3 regions of the Streptomyces sp. NPDC039423 genome follow, and region 1 is predicted to be linked to each of the others. Evidence: riboswitches for the same ligand, from Rfam matches in the RefSeq annotation. Region 1 holds a riboswitch; each other region holds the start of a gene.
The links. Region 1 has a riboswitch for cyclic di-AMP ahead of ACZ7LK_RS16795 (C40 family peptidase). Riboswitches for the same ligand answer to the same signal wherever they lie in the genome.

Region 1 (3,263 bases):
GCCCTGTACATCCTGTACATTTTTTACGGCGACAGAGGAGGCATGTCATGAGCCGCACGGCGCGGTACGTCCTGCCCGGCTTCACCGAGCGCACCAGCTCCGGCACCCGCACGGTCGACCCGTACTCCAAGCTGCTGGAGGAGCGGATCGTCTTCCTCGGCACACCCCTCGACGACACCGCGGCCAACGACGTCGTCGCCCAGTTCCTGTACCTCGAGTACGCCGCGCCCGACCGGGACATCTCGCTCTACATCAACTCCCCCGGCGGTCCGATGGAGGCCATGACGGCCGTCTACGACACCATGCGGGCGGTGCGCTGCGACGTGGAGACGACCTGCATCGGGCAGGCGGCGTCGACCGCCGCCGCCCTGCTCGCCGCCGGCACCCCCGGCAAGCGCCTGACCCTGCCGGGGGCGCGCGTCGTGATCCGACAGCCGTCCCTGGACGAGCCGCTGCACGGACAGCCGTCCGACCTGGACGTCCACGCCCGCGAGTTGCTGCGCCGGCGCGACCTGCTGGCCGGCGTCCTGGCCCGGCACAGCGGCCGGGACCGCGAGCGGGTGGACGCCGACCTGGAGCGCGACACGGTCCTCGACGCCGCCGGGGCCGTGGCGTACGGCCTGGTCGACCACGTCGTCGCGCGCCGCCGGGGCTGAGCGGTGCTGCCCCCGGAGCCCCCGCCCCTGCCCGCCCTCACCCGGGCCGAATGCGCGTTCGTCGACGGGTGGCTCGAGGTCGTCGACCTGCTGGGCCGGATCAATCCGGCGCGCGCCACCCACACCTATGGCGCCCTGCGCGCGGCGCAGGCCCTGGTCGGGCGCGCGACGGCGCTCCGTGACGCCCTGGCGTCGATGCACGAGCGCGGCGAGAGCGACGTGCATGCCCACACGCTGGCGCGGGCGCTGCGGGTGCTTGACGGCGAACGGCGCGCGAGTCGCGTGACGGTGCCTCACAATCGAGGCGTGGGACCGATGTAGCTCTCCCCCGAATGGGCTCAGGAGTACGAGAAACGCTCCCCCGTTCAGCGTACGCAACCGGACGAATTCTGTACGGCACGAGTTGCGCACCGACGCTACACGTCTGGCGGAATATCACGTTCCGGCCCTGGTACGGGGATCGTCGACGTCTCACCGCCGGGCGCCAAATCCCCCCTGTCCACCCGAATGGATCAGTCGTGAGGAGCCTCACAAACGGCCGTTTCGACTCGGAATTTCCCCTCGACATGGGTCAAGATCCCTCACGACGACAAGCCCCCGCCACCGCGGCGGGGCGGTCCGGGCGGACGCCGAGTCCTGCCGCCGCCCGGATGACTGGTCGACAGGAGTGGATCGGCAGGAGTGGAGGACCCAAGCAGTACGGGTGACCGAACGATGTTCGTCGCATCGGTCGCCCTTGGGGTGAAGCCGCGTCAGCGGCCGGGCAACTTCGCCAGTCCGAACCCGACAGGTCATCCTTCACAGGCGGCTGACGAAGGGTTGCGCAATGACCGCGCAGATTCATGTCCCGTCTCTGCTGTCCCGGGCCGGTGCCGTCTCGGCACTCGCCCTCGCCGCCGTCGGCGGCCCGGCACTGGTGCCCGGCGGTGTGTCCGAGGCCCAGGCCGCCCCGGCACACGCGACCAAGGCGCTGAACATCGCCGCGTCCAAGAAGGGCGCACCGTACGCGTACGGAGCGACGGGCCCGTCCCGGTTCGACTGCTCCGGACTGACGCTGTACTCGTACAAGAAGGCCGGCAAGTCACTGCCGCGCACGGCGCAGCAGCAGTACAACAAGACCCGCCACATCTCCGCCTCCAGCAGGGTGAAGGGCGACCTGGTCTTCTTCCACCGTGGCAGCAGCGTCTACCACGTGGGCATCTACGCGGGTAACAACAAGATCTGGCACTCACCGAAGTCGGGATCGGTGGTGAAGCTGGACAAGATCTGGTCGAAGTCGGTCTGGTACGGACGCGTCCGCTGACGCTCCGGGCATGACCCGCGGCGCGGGGGTACTCGTCCGGAATGTCCGGCGAGAGCCCCCGCACCGCGCGCAACGAGACGCCCCTGGAGCGCGCCGACCGCAACTTCGCCGAGCTGCTCCAGGAACTGCGCGTCACCCAGACCGGCGTCCAGATCCTGTTCGCCTTCCTGCTCACCCTGGCGTTCACCCCCCGCTTCACCTCGCTGGACTCCTACCAGCGGGGGCTGTACGTGGTGACGCTGCTGCTCTCCGTGGTCGCCGCGGCGCTGCTGACCGCCCCCGCCGCGCTGCACCGCACGCTGTTCCAGCAGGGCGCCAAAATCCGCATCGTGGCCGTGTCGTCCCGGCTGGCCCGGATCGGGCTCGCGGTGCTGGCGCTGGCGCTCACCTGCTCAGTGTCGCTGGTGGTGGACGTGGTGCACGGCCGGCCCGAGGGCCTGGCGGCCGGCGCCTTCACCCTGGCGGTGTGCGCCGGGCTGTGGGGGCTCCTCCCCCACCTCGTGCGGCGCCGGCTCGGCGAGCGGCCGCCGCCGGAGCGGCCACCGGGGAACCGCACGCGGGTCAGGTCACCGGGACCGTCCAGGGGAGGGCGATCCACACGGTCTTGCCGCCCTCGGCGGTCGGGGTCACGGACAGGCGGCCACCGCACTCGGCGGCGAGCCAGCGGATGATGACCATGCCCCGGCCGTTGTCCTGCTGCACGGCCGCCGGGAGCCGGCGGGGCCAGCGCGGGTGGCTGTCGGTGACCCCGATGCGCAGTTGCTCGTCGCGTTCCAGCCTCACGTCCACCGTGAAGGTCGGCGACTGACCGAAGGTGTGCTGGACGGCGTTGGTGGCGAGCTCCGAGACGATGAGCCGTACCGTGTCGGCGGTCTCGGCCTCGCCCGGCAGGCCCCATTCCTCGAGGACGTCCGCCACGTACCTCCGGGCGGCGGAGACCGAGGCGGGAGCGCTCGGCAGAGTGACGGATGCTTCCTGATGGTCTGCCATGGCGACGCCGTCCCTTTCCCACCGGGGCCGGACTCCGACACGTACCGGATGTTCGGTGAGCTCGGCCTCGGATTGTGCTTCGCGCCAGACTGCCACTCAGGTAGCCCCTGTTGGGGCCGATCCACCAAGATATGCATATATCTGTCGCCCGAAGCGGTGAACTCTGCCCCTGAAGGCCGGATTTGGGCGGCAAACTGATGGGTTGCCCGACGTCGGGAGGAACGGTCATGCGGGGCACGCGGCACGGACCGGCGGTGCGCAGGCGCAAGCTCGGCGAGGAGTTGCGCGCCCTGCGGCTGGCCGCCGACCTGACC
Region 2 (3,263 bases), on a different contig from region 1:
CCGCCGTTCAGGATGTTCATCATCGGAACGGGCAGCAGGTGCGCGTTCGGGCCGCCCAGGTAGCGGAACAGCGGGAGGTCGGACGCCTCGGAGGCGGCGTGCGCCACGGCGAGGGAGACGCCGAGGATGGCGTTGGCGCCGAGCGAGGACTTGTCCGGGGTGGCGTCCAGGTCGAACATCGCCTGGTCGATCAGCCGCTGCTCGGTGGCGTCGTAGCCGACGAGCTCCGGGCCGATCTGCTCGATGACGGCGAGGACGGCCTTCTCGACACCCTTGCCGAGGTAGCGGTCCTTGTCACCGTCGCGGAGCTCGAGGGCCTCGAACGCTCCGGTGGAGGCACCGGACGGGACGGCAGCACGGCCGGTGCTGCCGTCGTCGAGGCCGACCTCGACCTCGACCGTGGGGTTGCCTCGGGAGTCCAGGATTTCCCGGGCTACGACGACGTCGATGGACGGCACGAGCATCTCCTTCTGGGATGTGACGCAAAATGTGACGCATGCGGTGCAGGGTCTCTTCGGCCTTGCGGCAAGAGCCTAACCGGCCCGGGAGCCGTGACCAGCCGACGCCCGCCTCCTGGGACGAAAAAGGGCTCACGAGGCCGCTTCACGGACATAACGCCACGAAACTTACCGACGAGTAGTTCGCGTGTGCGGGGGGTCGCTCAAGCGCGCGACCGCACGTGTGCGCGGAGCCGCTCAGGCGCGCGAACGGGAAGACCCCGGCCCGGCACGCACGGGGGAAGGGGCGCGCCGGACCGGGGTGGTGTGCGGGGTCAGCTCAGGTGGAGCTGCTGACCCGGGTAGATCAGGTCGGCGTCGTCGACGATGTCCTTGTTCAGCTCGAAGAGCTTCTCCCAGCCACCGGAGACCTTCTTCTCGGCGGCGATGGTGCTGAGGGTGTCGCCGGCCTTCACCTTGTACTCGCCGTCACCCTTCTCGACCTTCTTGCCGGTCGGGGTGGTGACGGTCTTCTTGGACTCGGCCTTCGGCGCGGCCTCGGCCTTGGGCGCGGCCTTCGGCGCGGTGCGCTTCTCGCTGCGCGTGGTGGGCTGCTCGGCCTCGCGCTCCTGCTGCGGCTGGGCCTGCTCGGCGCCGCCGTCGTAGGAGGCGCCGGACAGACCGACGCCGCAGCTCGGCCAGGCACCCTTGCCCTGGCTGGCGAGGACCTTCTCGGCGATCTCGATCTGCTGGGACTTCGAGGCCTGGTCGGCGGTCGAGGCGTAGGCGGTGCCGCCGTACGCGGCCCAGGTGGACGCCGAGAACTGGAGGCCGCCGTAGTAGCCGTTGCCGGTGTTGATGGACCAGTCGCCGCCGGACTCGCACTGGGCGACCTTGTCCCACTCGGCGGAGGTGGCCGCCGAGGCGGAGGTGGCGCCCAGCAGCGGGGCGGCGACGGCGACGCCGGTGATGCCGGCGAACGCGGCGAATCGGGCGGCCTTGGAGGGGCGACGGTGCTTGGCCTTGCCGGAGAACAGCATGGGACATCTCCTCACCGACGCCTGCGAGGTGAGCTGTCGGGTTCGGGCGTGAGCTGCCCGGCCGCGCGGCACCGTGGTGCGCGCGGCTTCACCCCAAGCCGTCCCCGTGCCATGTCTCCATGGCCGGGCCCGGCACGTACCTTGGGTCCCCCGCTCCTGCCTCCGGCGCGTGAAGCGACGACTGTTCCCAACGGCCGGCGGCAGGATTCGGCGTTCCGGTCGATGGGGCCCGCGGTGGCGAGCGGTCACGACCGTAGACACAGACCTTCCCGAAGTTCAAAGACGGACATCGGGGTCAATCCGCCCTTATGCGACGGCCCTTGACGGGCGTTTACGCAGGTGAAGGGCGGATTGTGCGGTTCCGTCGCTCCCGGAACGCCGATCGGTGTGAAGAGATTCATGTCTCACTTACACAGAAGCGGACATAGGGGCGGATACCTACGGCTGATCGGCCGTCAGCTCCAGGCTCTGACCGGGGACGATGAGGTCCGGGTCGGCACCGACGGTGTCCTGGTTGGCCTCGTAGAGGGCCGGCCAGCCGCCGGGGACCTTCTGCTCCTCCGCGATGTCGGAGAGGTTGTCCCCGGGGCGGACGGTGTACGCGCCGGGCGCGACGCTGCCCGGGTCGCGTGTCGCCCCGTCACCGCGCGAGGGATGCCCGTCCGTTTCGCGCCCCGTGGCCGAATCGCCGGTCCCGTCGGGGCCGGTGGCCTCCAGGCCGCCGTCACCCGCCGTGGCACCCGGGACGGGCGGGGCGGTGGGGTCGGCCGGGGCGGTGGGGTCGGCCGGAGCGGCCGGCTCCGTCACCGGAGTCTCCTCCTTGGCGGCCTCGCCCCGGTGCTTGCCGGTGCCCGGGGCCGGGCTCGCCGGCGCGCCGGGCGCCGACGGGGCGGGCTCGGCGGGCAGCGGGGTCCCGGCCGGCTTCGACGGCGTGGGCTTCGCGGGCGCGGCCGGATCCTCCAGCGTCTCGGCCGGGTCGGGCGCGTCCGTCGTCCCGGGGGCCGCCGGGGCGGCCGTCGTGGGGTCGGTGGCGGTCGCCTCGGCGGCGCCGCCCAGGCCCGCGATGGGGGCGCAGGTCTCCCACGCCCTCACTCCGGTCGCGGCGTAGACCTTTTCGGCGACCAGGATCTGCTCGCTGCGGCTGGCGAGGTCGGGGCGGGCGGCGTGGGCGAGGCCGCCGTACGACTCCCAGGTCTCCTGCGACATCTGGAGGCCGCCGTAGAAACCGTTGCCGAGGTCGGCGCTCCACATGCCGCCGGACTCGCACTCGGCCACCCGGTCCCAGGTGGCGGCGTCGGCCGCCGACGCGGAACCCGCGCCGAGCAGCGGGAGCGCGATGGCGGATCCGGTCACCCCTGCCGCGACGACGATGGCGGGGGCTTGACGGGGTCGTCGGTGCCGGCCGTTCCCGGAGCGCATGCGGTGCTGCCTTTCGCGTGACTGCTGAGGTGACGGTGAACGTAGCGGCATTCGAACGTCAGTCACAAGTCGATGCACCGGAGATTACGCGAAGATCACAGAAATGACGGACCGTCAGCCGCGGGACGGGACGAACGGGGTGAACTCCACCGGAAGCGTGCGCAGTCCACGCATGATGAGCCCGCCCCGCCACCGCAAATCGGCCGGATCCACCGCAAGCCGGAGGTCGGGCAACCGGGTCAGCAGCGTCGCCAGCGCGGTCTGCCCCTCCAGCCGCGCGAGCGGCGCGCCGAGGCAGTAGTGGATGCCGTGCCCGTACCCGAGGTGCTGGTTGTCCCGCCGCGCCAGGTCGAGCGTGTCCGGCTCG
Region 3 (3,263 bases), 230 kb from region 1:
CACGCCAGCAGCTCTACCGCGACCCCATCGTGCACGCCGAGACCACGCCGTACCAGGACATCGTGGTCACCCGCTCCACCGCCTTCACCGGGCAGCCCGACACACGGCTGTTCCTCAACGGCGACCTCCAGTTCTCGTCCGTGGACGAGTACCGCTACCACGAGGCGCTGGTCCACCCCGCGCTCGCCGGGAAGCGCTCCTCCGTGCTGATCCTGGGCGGCGGAGACGCGCTGGCCCTCCGGGAGGTTTTGCGCTACGACGACGTGGACACCGTCACCCTCGTCGACCTCGACCCGGCCATGACACGGCTGGCCCGCACCTTCGCCCCGCTGCTCGACCTCAACCGGCACGCGCTGTCCGACCCGCGCGTCACCGTCGTCAACGCCGACGCCTTCAACTGGCTGCGGGACGCCACCCGGCGCTACGACGCCGTCCTCATCGACTTCCCGGACCCGGACACCGCCGCCCTCGCCAAGCTGTACAGCGTCGAGTTCTACCACCTGCTGGGCCGCGTCCTGACCCCCGACAGCCGCGTCATGGTCCAGGGCGGGTCGCCGTTCTTCGCGCCCAAGTCGTACTGGTCCATCGCCGCCACCATCGGGAAGGCCGGCTACGCGACCACCCCCTACCAGGTCGACGTCCCCAGCTTCGGCAACTGGGGCTTCGTCCTCGCCACCCCCGGCGCCGACGGCCCGCCCCCGAAGCTGCGCCTCGCGGCCGACGCCCCGCCGCTGCGCTTCCTCGACGACGACGTCCTCGCGGCCGCCACCGTCTTCCCCGTCGACCGGCGCCCCCAGGACGTCCGCGCCAGCACTCTGATGGACCCGGCGGTGCTGGAGTACACCCGCCACGAGTGGCAGAACTACTGAGCGTGCCCGCCCGTGAGGGCGGCAGGGGTCAGCCGCGGCGGGGGCGCTGGCAGGCCGGGCAGGGCCGGTCGTGGCCCTGGGCGTCGATCACGGTGCCCCATTCGCCGCAGTCGTGGCAGTTCCGGGCCAGGGTGATGTCGATGCGGAGGGCGGGGGCGGGGGCGGGAGCGGTCGGGTCGGCTTCGTGGGCCATGCGGGAAAACTCCTCGTACAACGCGGTATGCGTAAGTTTGCACGATTTGGCATGGTTATGCAATGCCGGTGCGGTGGTGCGGTGGTTCCCGGGCGGAAACGCCGGCGGGGCCGGCCGCGAGGGTGCGGCCGGCCCCGGTGCGGGAGCGGGAGGATCAGTACGGGCCGTTGACGTTGTCGATCGAGCCGTACCGGTCGGCCGCGTAGTTGCAGGCGGCGGTGATGTTGGCGACCGGGTCGTAGAGGTCGGTCGAGGTGCCCGGCACGTGGTAGGCCTCGAAGGTCGGGGCGATCACCTGGAGGAGGCCCTTGGAGGGCGTTCCGGCCAGGGCGTTGGAGTCCCAGTTGTTGATCGCGAGCGGGTTGCCCGAGGACTCGCGCATGATGTTGCGGTGGATGCCCTCGTACGTGCCGGGGATGCCGTGCTGGGCCATGATGTCCAGCGCCTCGCGGATCCAGCCGTCCAGGTTGTCCGGGTAGGACACGGCCTTGGCGGCGGCCGGGGCGGCCTGGCGTACGGCGGACCGGTCGGCGCGCTCGGGGGCGGCGGAGGGGCGCGCGGCCGCGGCCTTGCCGGCGATGGTCAGCTTCAGGCCGGGGCGGATCAGGGACGGGTCGGCACCGATGGCCTTGCGGTTGTCGTCGTAGAGCTTCTTCCAGCCGCCGCTCACCCCCTGCTCCCGCGCGATCTTGGACAGGGAGTCGCCCGCGACGACGGCGTACGTGACGGTGCCGGCCTTCTTGGCGGCGGTCGTGGCGGCCGGCGCGGCGGACACGGCGGTGGTGACCGCGTGCACGGCGCTGGGCGCCGCGCTCGGTGCCGCCTCGGCGGCCGTGGCACCGATCATCGGCAGCGCGAGCGCCGCGCCACCCGTGCCCGCGGCCAGGAGGCGGCGTGCGAGCGGGCTGTTCTTGGCACGACGGTGCTTACCCTTTGCGGGCATGGCGAAATTCCTCTCCGTCGCCTGCGAGGTGAGCTGTCGGGTTCGGACGGGAGATGTCCGGCCGTGGTATTCACCACGACTTCACCCCGAGCCGTTCCGGTGTGATCCGGGCCGGCGGCTTACCTGGGTCCCCCGCTCCTGCCGTTGGTCCGTGAGTGGGTGGGGTTACCGGACGGCGGCAGGATTCGGCGGTCCATCCGGATTGAGGGGACCGTAAGCGAGAGAGGCCGCACGGAACAAGGCTGGAATTCCACACGCGCGGTTACCGCCGTGAAGTGGTGGACCGTCAACTTCGCAGTTCCCATACGGAAATACGGGCATGTGCGAGGGCTCGTGGAGGCAGGGCGCGGTGATGCTTATCACGCGGACCTCGGAAGGGCGACAAGTCGCCTATGTATGGCTGGACATGGGCACATGCCGCGTTACCGGCTTAGAGCCCATCGCGGGGTAAATGGGGCGTAAGGCTGCCGACTGGGCGGGTGATCGCCGGTCACTCGCGAGGAGCGCCGGGCGCGAACCACGGATGGCCGCCCCGATCGACACTCCCGTGGATCCCCGGGAACGAGCGGCATCGGCCCCCTTCCCACATTCACGCCTCGCGAAAGCAAGGCGGAGACGGGCCGAGTCCTGTCGACGGCGTCCGGAGCGGACGCGGCTTCTTTCCTGCGGCGGTCCGGTCGTCCATTGATCCACGCGTACCGGCCGGCCCGTGGTAACGCCGCGATCATTCAGGAATTCGGCGCCGGCGGGAAAGGAGCAAAACGGCCCTCGTCCATTCGGCGGGAATGGATCACTTCACCAGGAGATGTCGTCCAGCATCAGCTCCACCGGCTGCCGGGGCCCCGCGGACGGGGACTGCTCGGTCCACATGACCTTCCCGGTCGGGGTGTACCGGGTGCCCCACCGTTCGGCGAACTGGGAGACCAGGAACAGTCCCCGCCCACCTTCGTCGGTGGTGGCCGCGCGCCGCAGGTGGGGGGAGGTGCTGCTGCCGTCCGACACCTCGCAGACCAGCCGGCGCTCGTACAGCATCCGCACGCGGATGGGCTCCGAGCCGTACCGGATGGCGTTGGTGATCAGCTCACTGAGCATCAGCTCGGTGGTGAACCCGATGTCCTCCAGTCCCCACTGCTCCAGCTTCCGGCCGCACGCGGCCCGGACGCCGGCGACGGCCGCCGGGTCGGCCGGCACGTCCCAGTCGGCGACCCTGGACGGGTCGAGCAGCGTGGTGCGGGCCACCAGCAGGGCGATGTCGTCG

Region 2: another riboswitch for cyclic di-AMP. It lies ahead of ACZ7LK_RS20295 (transglycosylase family protein); the one in region 1 lies ahead of ACZ7LK_RS16795 (C40 family peptidase).
Region 3: another riboswitch for cyclic di-AMP. It lies ahead of ACZ7LK_RS15790 (LysM peptidoglycan-binding domain-containing protein); the one in region 1 lies ahead of ACZ7LK_RS16795 (C40 family peptidase).

Annotation. Positions count from the first base shown of each region.
Region 1 is NZ_JBVKAH010000004.1:588,947-592,209, forward strand. It holds gene ACZ7LK_RS16785 (ATP-dependent Clp protease proteolytic subunit) at 48-656, shown strand; gene ACZ7LK_RS16790 (hypothetical protein) at 660-977, shown strand; cyclic di-AMP (ydaO/yuaA leader) riboswitch at 1,306-1,478, shown strand; gene ACZ7LK_RS16795 (C40 family peptidase) at 1,483-1,959, shown strand; gene ACZ7LK_RS16800 (DUF6328 family protein) at 2,001-2,630, shown strand; gene ACZ7LK_RS16805 (ATP-binding protein) at 2,521-2,949, opposite strand; gene ACZ7LK_RS16810 (helix-turn-helix domain-containing protein) at 3,177-3,263, shown strand, end outside.
Region 2 is NZ_JBVKAH010000006.1:104,121-107,383, forward strand. It holds gene eno (phosphopyruvate hydratase) at 1-464, opposite strand, end outside; gene ACZ7LK_RS20295 (transglycosylase family protein) at 773-1,477, opposite strand; cyclic di-AMP (ydaO/yuaA leader) riboswitch at 1,481-1,655, opposite strand; gene ACZ7LK_RS20300 (transglycosylase family protein) at 1,916-2,830, opposite strand; gene ACZ7LK_RS20305 (cytochrome P450 family protein) at 3,011-3,263, opposite strand, start outside.
Region 3 is NZ_JBVKAH010000004.1:358,576-361,838, reverse strand. It holds gene ACZ7LK_RS15800 (polyamine aminopropyltransferase) at 1-869, shown strand, start outside; gene ACZ7LK_RS15795 (hypothetical protein) at 898-1,062, opposite strand; gene ACZ7LK_RS15790 (LysM peptidoglycan-binding domain-containing protein) at 1,217-2,005, opposite strand; cyclic di-AMP (ydaO/yuaA leader) riboswitch at 2,009-2,177, opposite strand; gene ACZ7LK_RS15785 (SpoIIE family protein phosphatase) at 2,801-3,263, opposite strand, start outside.